2 regions of the Mesorhizobium sp. M7A.F.Ca.US.014.04.1.1 genome follow, and region 1 is predicted to be linked to the other one. Evidence: predicted binding sites of a transcription regulator. Region 1 holds the regulator's gene; the other holds the start of a gene.
The links. The regulator LexA, encoded in region 1, represses DNA repair genes until DNA is damaged. The targets are predictions, from matches to a motif close to TGTTCNNNNTGTGTTCNG.
Positions count from the first base shown of each region.

Region 2: dinB (DNA polymerase IV) is a predicted target of LexA. The motif match lies at 2,588-2,605, and genes of this name have one in related genera.

Region 1 is NZ_RZRW01000281.1:28-6,676, forward strand. It holds partial or broken gene EOA22_RS18935 (competence protein) at 1-547, shown strand, start outside; gene lexA (transcriptional repressor LexA) at 541-1,281, opposite strand; gene kynU (kynureninase) at 1,692-2,939, opposite strand; gene kynA (tryptophan 2,3-dioxygenase) at 3,018-3,854, opposite strand; gene EOA22_RS18955 (AMP-binding protein) at 3,851-5,476, opposite strand; gene EOA22_RS18960 (alpha/beta hydrolase) at 5,790-6,620, shown strand.
Region 2 is NZ_RZRW01000282.1:563-6,989, forward strand. It holds partial or broken gene EOA22_RS18970 (FGGY-family carbohydrate kinase) at 1-129, shown strand, start outside; gene EOA22_RS18975 (cupin domain-containing protein) at 270-1,301, shown strand; gene dinB (DNA polymerase IV) at 1,311-2,558, opposite strand; gene EOA22_RS18985 (helix-turn-helix domain-containing protein) at 2,680-3,096, opposite strand; gene EOA22_RS18990 (dihydrofolate reductase family protein) at 3,194-3,799, shown strand; gene EOA22_RS18995 (2OG-Fe(II) oxygenase) at 3,824-4,567, opposite strand; gene EOA22_RS19000 (methylated-DNA--[protein]-cysteine S-methyltransferase) at 4,564-5,118, opposite strand; gene EOA22_RS19005 (hypothetical protein) at 5,269-5,496, opposite strand; gene ada (bifunctional DNA-binding transcriptional regulator/O6-methylguanine-DNA methyltransferase Ada) at 5,509-6,427, opposite strand, start outside.

The sequences.
Region 1 (6,649 bases):
GTTGCCGATCGGTGGCGGTGAGCTTGCCGTCAGCCGGCAACGGCCGAACGAATTCACCGTCGACAACTGGAAACGCGCGCTGACATCGGAAACCATCGTCGTTCCGGAAGTGTTCGACAACAGCGATGGGCAATTCGACGTCGCGGATGCCGTTGAGCTACCGCCGGGATCGCCGTTCTATTGCTCCTCAGGCGTTTGCGTGGCCAGGCACATGTCCGGTGCGATCATTGCCTATGTCGAGGACCGCAAGGACACCTGGAAAGCCTGCGGCTTCGCCGAACTGATCGTCGTCAACGACGCCACCGCCTATGACGCCTGTCACAACCCGCTGGTTCTCGTCATCACCAAGCGGCAACTGGCTCGCAAAGGCAGTGCCGCGGTCTTCTTCGATCGCCAATCGGCGACCACGCCGGCGACGATCAGCTTCGCGGTGGACAGCCCATATCGGCCCTGGCACACGCAACGCAGATACTCTCGCGAGGCGAGGGGGCTGGCACCCTTCAAGAAACCCGAGAAGCCAGTGGTCAACCCACAGCCGTCTCAGTAGCGACGGATCAGGCCGACGAGCTTGCCTTGCACCTTGACCCTGTCCGGCCCGAAAATCCGTGTCTCATAGGCTGGATTGGCGGCTTCGAGGGCAATCGAGGCGCCCTTGCGGCGGAACCGCTTCAGCGTCGCTTCCTCTTCATCGACCAGCGCCACGATGATCTCGCCGGGGCTGGCCGTGTCGGCGTTACGGATGATAACGGTGTCGCCGTCGAAGATGCCGGCCTCGATCATCGAATCGCCCTTGACCTCCAGCGCATAGTGCGCGCCGCCCATGATCATGTCCGGCGGCACCGAAATCGAATGCGTCTGATGCTGGATGGCATCGATCGGCACGCCGGCGGCGATGCGACCCATGACCGGGATCGAAACGGCAGAGACCGCATCGTCGTCATTGCCGGGCGAAGGCATCCGCGAAGGCGCCGGCTTGATCTGCCGGCCAAGAGCACCACCCTGACCAAGACTGCCCTGGATGACGCTTGGCGAAAACTTCTTTGCCGCATTGAGGCCTGGCGCGATGGAGTCCGGCAGCCGCAGCACTTCCAGCGCGCGGGCCCGATTGGGCAGCCGGCGGATAAAGCCGCGCTCCTCAAGGGCCGTGATCAGCCGATGAATCCCGGATTTGGAGGCAAGGTCGAGCGCCTCCTTCATCTCGTCGAAGGATGGCGGAATGCCGCTCTCCTTCAGGCGTTCATGGATGAACATCAGCAGTTCATGTTGCTTGCGTGTCAGCATGGCGGCCCCCAGGTTCCCTGAAACCAGAATCGAAAAACAAACCCAGAACAAACACTATCTGTTCCAGTTGTGTTCTGCAACCGTTTAAAGTTTAATGAATTTGTTAAGGCTGCTGAAATTATTTGGCGCTTGCCAGCGGGTTACGATCGACGGGCGCCACCTTCGGCAATGCGCCTGCTCACATTGAAATTGTTATGGTTAATGACCTGTGGCTTATCCCCTACCAAAGCTTGGCATTATCTGTCGATCGACCTCGACAAGGGGCGATTGCAACCTTCGGGACGTTCGTTGGCCGTGAACGAAACGGAGCCAAAACGCCAACGTCAGTTGGGCATTTTGGCTGGAAATTCAGCTCTCCGTCATTTGCCAGGCAGTGAGGGCAGCGACGGCGGATCGCCGGGATCGGTGCGTCAGGTAACGGCTTCCTTGACGGCGAAACGCTGGTCCTTCCATGCTCCCGTGCGCAGAATGTCTTCCAGAACCTCAACCGCCAGCCACACATCCTTGTAGCTGACATAGAGCGGCGTGAAGCCGAAACGGATGGTCGACGGTGCGCGGAAGTCACCGATCACCCCGCGCTCGATCAGCGCCCGCATGATTTGATAGCCGTGGTCGTGAAGGAACGACACCTGGCTGCCGCGCCTGGTCGCGTCGCGGGTGGTCTCCAGCGTGAGACCGTAGGCGCCGCACTTGGCTTCGACGAGCTGGATGAACAGTTCTGTCTGCGCGACGCTCTTCTTTCGCAATGCCGCCATGTCGACGTCGCTCCAGATGGCAAGCGCGCCTTTGAGCGCCCGCATCGACAGGACCGGTTGCGTACCGCACAGAAAACGGCGGATGCCGGTGCCGGCAACATAACCCCGTTCGAAGGCAAAGGGCCGCGCATGGCCCCACCAGCCGCTGAGCGGCTGGCTGATATCGCCGTGGTGGCGCTGCGCGGCATAGATGAAGGCCGGCGCGCCCGGACCGCCGTTGAGGTACTTGTACGTGCAGCCGACAGCGAAATCGGCATTTGCCTGATCGAGCTCGACGGGCAGGGCGCCGGCGGTGTGGCAGAGATCCCAGACGATCAGCGCTCCGGCCGTATGAGCCCTGCGCGTCAGCGCCGCCATGTCGCGCAGTTCACCCGATTTGTAATTGACGTGGTTGACCAGCACCACCGCGACGTTTTCGTCGATCAGATCTTCGATGGTCGGCGCGTCGACGCCCGCGAGGCGCAGCAGGACGCCATCCCGGGTCGAGGCCACGCCTTCGGCGATGTACAGGTCGGTGGGAAAACTGTCACCTTCGGCGACGATGGCTGACCGGCCGGGCCGCATCTCCATCGCTGCGTGCAGCACCTTGTAGATGTTGGTCGATGTCGTGTCGCAGACAACGGTCTGGCCGGCCGCGGCTCCTATCAGGCGTCCGAGTTGGTCGCCGAGTTCGATCGGCATCTCGAACCATCCGGCCGTGTTCCAGGCTCGGATAAGATCTCGGGCCCATTCCTGCGTCGCCGCCTGCTGCAGCTCGCCGAAAACGGCATGAGATGCTGCCCCCAGTGAATTGCCGTCGAGATAGATCACCCCCTCCGGCAGAATGAAACGGTCGCGCATGGCCCGCAGCGGATCCGTGGCATCCATCGCTTCGACTGCGGCGAGATCAGGAATTCCACTCATGGTCAGTCCCCGGTTGTTCGCGAAGGGGTTTCCGCCACAGAGCGTCCCTTCGGTGAGCCTGTTCTCATTTCGATGATGTCAGAGCCGGGTGCGGACCGTCCACAGCTCCGGAAACAGCACGACCTCGAGCATTTTCTTCAGATACGAAGCGCCCGACGTGCCGCCGGTGCCGCGCTTCAGACCGATGATGCGCTCCACCGTGGTGACGTGGTTGAAGCGCCAGCGGCGGAAATAATCCTCGAAGTCGACCAGCTTCTCGGCCAGTTCGTAGAACATCCAGTAGCGCTGCGGATCGCGGTAGATAGTCTGCCAGGCGACCAGGACCTCTTCATTCTCGGTTCGCGTCTCACGCCAGTCCGTGCGCCTGGCATCGGCACCGATGTCGAATCCGTTGCGCGCCAAAAGCAGCAGCGCTTCGTCATAGAGCGACGGCTCGGCCAGAATGGCTTCCAGCTTTCCGCTGAGGTCAGGCCGATGCTTGTGAGGGCCGAGCATGGCCAGGTTGCGGTTGCCGGCCATGAACTCGATGGCGCGATACTGCCAGGACTGGAAACCCGAGGACTGGCCGAGCGCGTCGCGAAACTCGGTGTATTCGCTGGGCGTCATCGTCCGCAGCACATCCCAGGCATTGTTCAGCTGCTCGAAGATGCGCGCGACTCGCGACAGCATCTTGAAGCTCGGCTCAAGCCGGTCGGCGCGGATCGAGCGGATCGCGGCGCCAATCTCGTGCAAAGCGAGCTTCATCCACAGTTCCGAGGTCTGGTGCTGGATGATGAACAGCATCTCGTCATGCGCCGACGAGAGCGGTGTCTGCGCCTCCAGCACTTTCTCCAGGTGCAGATAGTCGCTGTACGACATGCGCTCGTTGAACGACATCTGTGCGCCTTCGGACGCCGGATCGTAGGGCTCGCTCAATTGACTTTCTCCGTGCGCAGCCGGAAGCGCTGGATCTTGCCGGTCTGGGTCTTGGGCAAAGCAGCAATGAATTTCACCGATCGCGGGTATTTGTAGGGCGCGATCGTCGCCTTGACATGGTCCTGCAGGCGCTTGGTCGTCAATGCGTCAGGCGCCACGCCCTGCACCAGCACGACATGCGCCTCGACGATCTGGCCGCGCTCGGCGTCCTCGGCGCCGATCACCGCGCATTCGGCGACGTCGGGATGTGACAGAAGTGCGGCCTCGACCTCGGGGCCGGCAATGTTGTAGCCGGCGCTGACGATCATATCGTCGGAGCGCGCGGCGAAATGGAAGAAGCCGTCCTCGTCCTGCGTGAAGGTGTCGCCGGTGATGTTCCAGCCGTCGCGCACGTAGTCCTTCTGCCTGATATCGGCCATGTAGCGGCAGCCGGTCGGGCCGCGCACCGCCAGCCTGCCGGTCGCGCCGCGCGGTACTTCGCGCATCTCGTCGTCGACGATGCGCGCCTCGTAGCCGCCGACCGGCTTGCCGGTCGACGCGGGCTTCATGTCGCCAAAGCGGTTGGAGATGAAGATGTGCAGCATTTCGGTGGCGCCGATGCCGTCGAGGATCGGCTTGCCGGTCTTTTGCGTCCACTCTTCGAAAACCGGAGCGGGCAAGGTTTCGCCGGCTGAAACGGCAACCCGCAGCGAAGACAAATCGGCACCTTCATCCATGGCCTTCAGCATGGCGCGGTAGGCAGTCGGCGCGGTGAAGGAGATCGTGGCTTTGTAGGTCTCGATGATGTGGATCATGTTGGGTGGCGTCGCCTGCTCCAGCAGCGTCGCCGCCGCACCGAAGCGCAGGGGAAAGATAGCGAGCCCGCCAAGGCCGAAAGTGAAAGCCAGCGGCGGCGAGCCGACGAAGATGTCGTCCGGCGTCACCTCCAGGATTTCGCGGGCATAGGCGTCGGCGATGATCAGGAGGTCGCGGTGGAAATGCATCGTCGCCTTCGGCACGCCTGTCGTGCCCGAGGTGAAGCCGAGCAGCGCGACATCGTCGCGGCCGGTGTTGACGGCGGTGAATGTCACCGGCTTGTCGAGAGCGGCACGATCGAGCTCGGCATCATGGTTGGCGGTGCCGTCGAAGCCTATGACCTGTTTGAGGAAGGTGCTGTCCTTGGCGCAGGCGGTCATCTCGTCCATCAGCCTGGTGTCGCAGAGCGCGACGGTGATTTCCGCCTTGTCGACGATCTTGGCCAGTTCGCCGGCGCGCAGCATAGGCATGGTGTTGACGACCACGGCGCCGACCTTGGTGGCAGCCAGCCAGCAGGCGACCATGGCGGGGTTGTTGGCCGAGCGGATCAGCACCCGGTTGCCGGGCTCGACGCCATAATTCTCGACCAGCGCGTGGGCGAGCCTGTTCGTCCAGTCGGACAGTTCCTTGTAGGTGCGGCGGCGGCCATTGCCGATCAGGGCTGTGCGGTCGCCGAGGCCCTTCTCGACCAGCCGGTCGGTCAGTTCGACACCGGCGTTGAGGCGTTCGGGATAGTCGAAGCCGTCGAGCAGTATATCGGGCCATTGCTCCGGCGGCGGCAGGTGATCGCGCGTGAACGTGTCGATATGCGCTGAAGGCCCAAGCATGTCGCCGCTCTCCCGTCTGCTGCCTGGCCAGTGCGCAATGCGCCTTGGCTGGATGTGGTGGATCCTAAGGTCCTGCTCTGAGGAGGCTTCGTGCTGCCCATCACGCCTGCTCGGAGATGCGCGCCGAAAGGGTGAACATCTGCAGGTGAGGGCAGCACAGCAGACCTCCCATTGTCGGCTGTTCGTGCGGGCAGGATCGCACCAGTCGAAATTTGTTTCAAGCCTAAAATGTTTTTGCCCTGGAGCATTGACGCATGGCGTGGCGCTGGCCATTGCTAGCGCAACAGCGATGCCGTTTTGGGGGAGGGCGCAGATGTTCGAACGTCACATCGTCGATTGGGATGATGCCTATGCCAACGGCGCGAACATTGCCGGCAGCGACCGTTGGCCAGCCGCCTGGTCCGAGCCAGCGGCAGCATTCCGCGATGCGCTCTCGGCAGAGAGCCGGGCACGGCTCGACATCGCCTACGGCGACAGGCCGCGCAATCGGCTCGATCTTTTCCTTCCCAAGGCCGCGCCCAAAGGACTGGTGGTGATTATCCATGGTGGTTACTGGCTGGAGACCGACAAGAGCTTGTGGTCGCATCTCGCCAATGGCGCGGTCGGCAGCGGCTTCGCCGTTGCGATGCCCTCCTACACGCTGTGCCCGGACATACGCATCGCAGGCATCGTCCGGGAGGTCGGGGCGGCGATTGGCAAGGCAGCGGCAATGGTTGACGGACCGCTGATGCTGACCGGACATTCGGCCGGCGGCCATCTCGCCACCCGGATGGTGACGACAACCACGCCTCTGGCGCCGGATGTGGCGCGGCGCATACGCCATGTCGTTTCGATTTCAGGTCTACACGATTTGCGTCCGCTCATGCGCACCGGCATGAACAAGGACCTGGCAATCGACGAAGAGGAGGCGCTGGCTGAAAGCCCAGCCCTGCTGCGCCCGATGGATGGCGCCCGCATCACCTGCTGGGCCGGCGGCGGTGAGCGCGCCGAGTTCCTGCGCCAGAATGCGTTGCTTGCCAACATCTGGACCGGCCTTGGCGCCACCACCAGCACCGTGGTCGAGCCCGACCGGCATCACTACGACATTGTCGACGGCCTTGCCGATCCGGCGCATCCGCTGACACAGAGCTTGATCTCGAGCTAGAGCCGAGATCACTTTCTCGTCTGTTATGA
Region 2 (6,427 bases), on a different contig from region 1:
GCGGCGATGGCCGGCATGTCGGAACTCGGCGAGGTCTATCATCCCGACGCTACGCTGGCCGGCTGGCATGCCAAACGCTTCGCGGCGTTCGAATTGCTGCAGCAGGCGGGCAAGGCCATCCGAGGCTGAAGCGCGCGGCTTCTGTCCGGCTTTGTCAGGAGCGTAGCGAACACCGCTTGGCGGTTTAGCCGGAAGCTGGCAGCTTTGTTCTGTCGTGGACCCTCCAGCAGCACGCGACGAGGGCAGGGCGACAGGACCAGGAGGCCCTAATGGTGGACGAAGCTAAACCGCCGCTACCATTCGCATCGGATGAGGTGCCGTGGACGGAATGGTCCGATGTGCCACGCTTCGGCCTGCGCTACCGGCATTTGTCGCTGGCTGCCCTTGGCGAAAAACACCGTGTCGGCGTGGCAATCGAGGAGCTTCCGGCTGGCAAGCAGTCCTCGCCGGCGCATTACCATATTTTCGAGGAAGAGCATGTCTTCATCCTCGAAGGGGCGCTTACCGCGTATGTCGGCGACGCGGCCTATGCCATGAAGTCCGGCGACTACATCTGCTTTCCCGCCGGTGCCGCGGCGGGGCATTGCCTGATCAATACCAGCGACGCACTGTGCCGCTATGTCATCGTCGGCGAGCGCAACCCGAATGAAGTGGTCGTCTACACCGCCTCCAACAAGGTGCTGGTACGCGCCCTGGGCCGCCGCGCGATCTTCGATCTCGCAGCCATCCGAACTTACTGGGACGGCGAGAACACCGGCCTTACCGCCGGCGATCCGCTGCCGTCGGATGTGACGGCCGGTGTCACCAAACCCCCGGCCGCGCCGATCCCGCCGATCGCCAGCGATGCTGTCGAATGGAAGGTCGAAGGCGAAGGCCCGCGGTTCGGCGGCCGGTCCAGGCACCTGACTTATGCCGCGCTGGGACGCTCCGACTATCATGTCGGCATGCTGATCGAAGCGCCGGCGCCCGGCATGCGCCTGGCGCCCCGGCACTATCACATGCTGGAAGAGGAGCATGCGCTGATCCTGGAAGGGGAGGTGACGCTGCTGCTTGGCGAGGAGCGCCACGAAATGAAAGCCGGCGACTATGTCTGCTTTCCGGCCGGCCTGGCGGTCGGGCATTCCTTCCTCAACAGCGGCACGGGGCCGTGCCGCTACCTGATGATCGGCGAGAAAAATCCCAACGAGGTCTGCGTCTATCCAGATTCCAACAAGATGGCGGTCGACGCCTTGCGCCGGCGCGACGGCATTTTCGACATGGGAGCGGTGAGGCGGTACTGGGACGGCGAAGAGATGGAGTAGCCCCCGGCTTCACAGCTCCTTCTCCGCCAACTCCCTGAATTCGTCGGGAACCGAGCGCGCCGCCTCCAGCGCCACCGTGCCGTAGCCGACCGCCTGTTTGCCAAAGCGCTCGCGGATCTTGTCGATGGCGCGGTCGGCGTCGAAGCGTGCTAGGCCCTTCTTCGTGCCGGGCCGGCGCCTCTCGTCGGCGAGGCCAAGCGGCAGGTCGAGCTGTAACTCGAAGCTTTCCTCAAGATGCGAGACCGAGATCGCCAGCAGCGAGATCGTTTTCTCCTGTGGATTGTCGGCAAGCAGGCCGCGCACCAGATCGCCGGCGATCTCGGCCAGCATCGCGGTCGCCGAGATCGGCTGGTCAAGCGTGATCGAACGGGTGACGGCGCGGAGATCGGCAAAGCGCACGCGTACCGTCACCGTGCGGCCGGGCCTTGCCTTGGCGCGCAGCCGGCTGGCGACGCGGTCGGCCAGATGCAGCAGTGTCGGCACGATGACCCGTGCCATAGCCGGCTTCTGGCCAAGCGCCGATTGGGCGCCGGCCGAATGCGCGCGGCGCTTCGTCTCCAGCTTTCGCGGGTCGCGGTTCCAGGACAGGGCGGCGAGCTTTTCGCCGGCGGCGGGACCGAGCAGGCGCGTCAGCGCGCCGCCATGCGTCCTGGCCAGTTGACCGATGGTCTCGACGCCGATCTCGGCCAGCCGCGCCCTGGTCGCCGGGCCGACGCCCCACATCAGTCCGACCGGCAGATCATGCAGGAAGGCGAGTTCGGTGCCGGGTTCGACGACCACCAGCCCGTCGGGTTTGGCGACCTGCGAGGCGATCTTGGCCAGATGCTTGGTGCGCGCCACGCCGATCGAGATCGGCAGGCCGAGTTCGGCCCGTACGCGGCGGCGGATGGTTGTCGCGATCTCCTGCGGCGAGCCGAACAGATGCGTGCAGCCGGCGACGTCGGCAAACGCCTCGTCGATGGAAATGCGCTCGACCACAGGCGTAAAATCGTCGAGCACCTTGATCGCCGCATCGCCCAGCCGCTGGTAATGGCTGAAATTGCCGCCGACGAAGATCAAATGCGGGCAGAGTTCGCGCGCCTTGCGCCCCGGCATGCCGCCACGCACGCCGAAGGCGCGCGCCTCATAGGAAGCGGCGAGCACGACGCCGCCGCCCACCGCGATCGGCTTGCCGCGCAGCGGCGGATCGAGCAACTGCTCGACAGAGGCGTAGAAAGCGTCGAGATCGGCATGCAGGATGGTGGCTGTCGTTTCCATCGACCGCACATCCGCAGTTGCTGATAGAATAGAACAAATAAAGAACAAAGATGGATGGTTGTCAAGCGAAGAGCGATTGGGTGCGGCAACAGCCATGCCGGTTCGGCTTGAACGCAACCGCCTAGACACTATGCTCCGTTCGCAGCGCCGCTTTCATCTTTTCCAGCGCTGCTTCGCCGCCTGCCGCCAACTGGTTGGCAATCCTGGCCAATCTCTCGTCGGCCTTGCGGTGCCTGCTGCCCCAGGCGCCGAGCGTCGCCAGCACCGGCAATAGGTCGATGCCTGCTTCGGTCAGCCGGTAGACCGTTCTCAAGCCATGCGTCGGGTCGTCGCTTCTGGTGAGGATGCCTTCGTCCTGAAGCGTTTGCAGTCGCTCGGCCAGCGTGCGCGAGGAGATGCCTTCGTCGGATTGCAGGAATTCGCGAAAGTGCTTTTTCCCGGCGAAGACCATGTCGCGGATGATGAGCAGCGTCCAGCGGTCGCCGATGAGTTCGAGCGACAGGTTGATCGGGCAGTCGGATTTTTCGCGCGTCGCCATCTATGGTTCCATTTCTAAATCACTTTACTATTGACATCGTTTTGGCCTTGCGTCAACAGTTCCAAATGTAAACTGTTTTGCGATAGCCGTGAGGAGAATGACGGTGAAAAAGCTGGTCCTGCAGATGCAGATGTCGGTCGACGGCTTTGTCGGCGCCACCGAGGACCATTCCTGGCAGCTCTGGGAGTGGGGTGACGAGAGCGCCTGGGACGATGAGCTGAAGCAGGACTTCAACGCTGTCTTCACAGGCGTCGATACCATCCTGCTCAGCCGCAAGATGGCGCAGGAGGGCTATCTCACCCATTGGGGCAATGCCGCCAAGAAGTTTCCGCACGATCCGTTCTACGCCTTTGCGCAACGCATCGTCGACGCCCGCAAGGTGGTGCTCAGTGATAAGCTCAAGCAATCGGCCGGGGAGCCGGCCTGGGAGCGCACGAGCGTGGCCAGCGGCGACCTGCCGCGCGAAGTCAATGCGCTGAAAGCGGGCGAGGGCGGCGACATGGCCGTGTTCGGCGGCGCCGGTTTCGCGTCGGCGCTGATTGCGGCCGGGCTGGTCGACGAGTTTCAGCTTTTCATCAACCCGGCGGTGCTGGGTGCGGGCCGCCGGATTTTTGATCAGGGCGGTTTTAGAAACCTGCGGCTGCTCGGCTCGAAGACCTATGACTGTGGCATGGTGGTCAGTCGCTATGCACCGGCGGGGTGAGGGGGACCTCCATCTTCTCCCTGCTCACTTCGCATCGTGAAAAATAATCCCGACCGTGTGGCGCATGCCTGAGCGCAGCCGGCTGACGCCATGACGCAGGTTGACGCGGTAATTGCCTTTGGTGCCCTGCACCGGCCGGTTGTGGACGGCAAAGACAACGGCGTCGCCCTGGCGCAGCGGCACCACCTCGACCCGGCTCTGCATGCGCGGCCGCTGCTCGGTCAGCGCGAACTCACCGCCGGTGAAATCCTGGCCCGGCTCGGAGAGCAGGATCGCCACCTGCAGCGGAAAGGCGAGGTCGCCATAGAGATCCTGGTGCAGGCAGTTGAAGTCGCCAGGCACATATTGCAGCAGCAGCGGCGTCGGCCGCGTCTGGCCGGCGGCATGACACTGATCGAGAAACGCGGCATGCGTCGCGGGATAACGCATAGCCTGCCCCATCCGCTCGTTCCACCGATTGGCGACCTCGGCCAGCCTGGGATAGAGCGCGCTGCGCAGGCCGCCGAGCAGGTCCGGCAAGGGATAGCGGAAATAGCGGTACTCACCCTTGCCGAAGCCGTGCCTGGCCATATGGATGTGGCTGCGGAAATGCTCTTCTTTGGGATAGAGGCCGGCGATCTCCCGGCATTCTTCGGGCGAGAGCAATTTCTCGATCACCGCGCAGCCGAAACCGTCGAGTTCGGCGGCAAGGGCGGGCCAGTCGTAACCCGCGACACGCGTCCGAGCAGCTTCAACCGCCGATGCGGCAACCCTGGCATGGGCATTCATATCGTAGCCTCCTTGTCGATCAGAGCGCGCTTGCGCTCGACGCCCCAGCGGTAGCCCGACAGCGTGCCGTCGGCGCGGACAACACGGTGGCAGGGAATGCCCAGCGCAATCGCGTTGGCCGCACAGGCCGTCGCCACGGCACGGGCGCCGTCCGGCTGGCCGAGGCGCTGGGCCAGCGCGGCGTAGGTGATGGTGGCGCCGCACGGGATGCCTCGGAGCGCCTCCCACACGCGCTGCTGGAATGGCGTGCCGCGGCGCAGGTCGAGCGGCAGGTCGAGGCCGACGCCAGGCATTTCGATGAAGCGCGCGATTGCCGCGAGATCGTCGCGCAAGGTGGCCCCGTCTTCGACCAGTAGCTTGCCCGGGAAGCGATGGCCAAGATCCCGCTCCAGTGTGTCGGCGTCCGAGCCGATCAGGATGGCGCAGACGCCGATAGCGCTGCGTGCCGCCAGGATTTTACCGATCGGGGATTCGCCGATGGCGTAGGTTATGATATCGAGGGCGGCGAGCTTGGTGACCGTCGCCGGAATATTGGTTTGTACGAGGTTCATTGCCTTCACTCCTTTGTCTGTGCCTGAACCCTAGCCACGTGCTGATTGGCGCTCACTCCGATGCTTGCTTTCAAATTCGAATCTCCAAGGCAGGTGCTCTACGGCGCCGTAGAGCGCTGATTTGGATCATTGGCACTTCGCCTGAGGACGTCATGCGACACGGGTGACGGAAATTTCGCCCAGCACGAACACTTCGCCTGATGACAGGCGCAACTCAACCTCGCCGGTTGCGGTGCGGCTCCATTCGGCTTTGCCATCATCGACCATCTGGCCGATGGCGGTCATCACCCATGATTTCGCGTCAGGGGCGCGGCGGCTGCCGGCAGCTTGGGTCTGGATGTTCGCATCGGTGGTGGGAGACCTTGCCATCGCGCGCATTGCCGGTCCTCGTCAGGCCCGTACCGACCGGTTGGCATTGTCGGACGCTGCCTCGCGGTCGAGCAGCGCGCGCTTGCGCTCCGCGCCCCAGGCGTAGCCGGAAAGTGCGCCGTCCTTGCGGATGACGCGGTGGCAGGGAATGGCGACGGCAAGATTGTTGGCGGCGCAGGCGGCGGCGATGGCGCGGGCCGCCTTAGGTGCGCCTATGCGATGCGCGATCTCGGCATAGGAAACCGTTTGGCCGGCGGGGATGGCGCGCAAGGCCTGCCAGACGCGCTGCTGGAACGCCGTGCCGCGGACGTCGAGCGGCAGGTCGAGGCCGAGCGCCGGAGCCTCGACGAAACCGACGACGCGGGCGACCAGCGCCTCGTAGTCGCGGTCGCCACCGATCAGCCGTGCCCTGGGGAAACGGTCCTGCAGGTCGCGCACCAGCGCGTCGGGATCGTCGCCGAGCAGGATCGAGGCGACGCCCTTTTGGCTGGACGCGACCAGGATGGTGCCGAGCGAGGTCTCGCCAACGGCGAAGCGGATCTCTTCATGGGAGCCGCCGGCGCGATAGCGCGTCGGCGTCATGCCGAGCATACCAATGGATTTCTCATAGAAACGCCCGCTCGAATTGAAACCGGCATCGTAGATCGCAGCCGTCACGCTGGTGCCGTCTTCCAGGCCCTGGCGGACCCTGGCGGCGCGGTGTGCGGCGGCATAGTCCTTCGGCGTCAATCCGGTGACCGCCTTGAAGATGCGGTGGAAATAACCGGCGCTGCGGCCGGCGGCATCAGCCAATTCAGCGAGCGAGGGTTCTTCCTCGCTCTGCTCGATCCTGCGGCAGGCAGCGGCGACCATCGCCGCGTTGCCGGCCTCGAGCGACGGGCCATGTGGATCGCAGCGCCGGCACGGGCGAAAACCGGTCGCCCTGGCCTGGTCCAGCGTG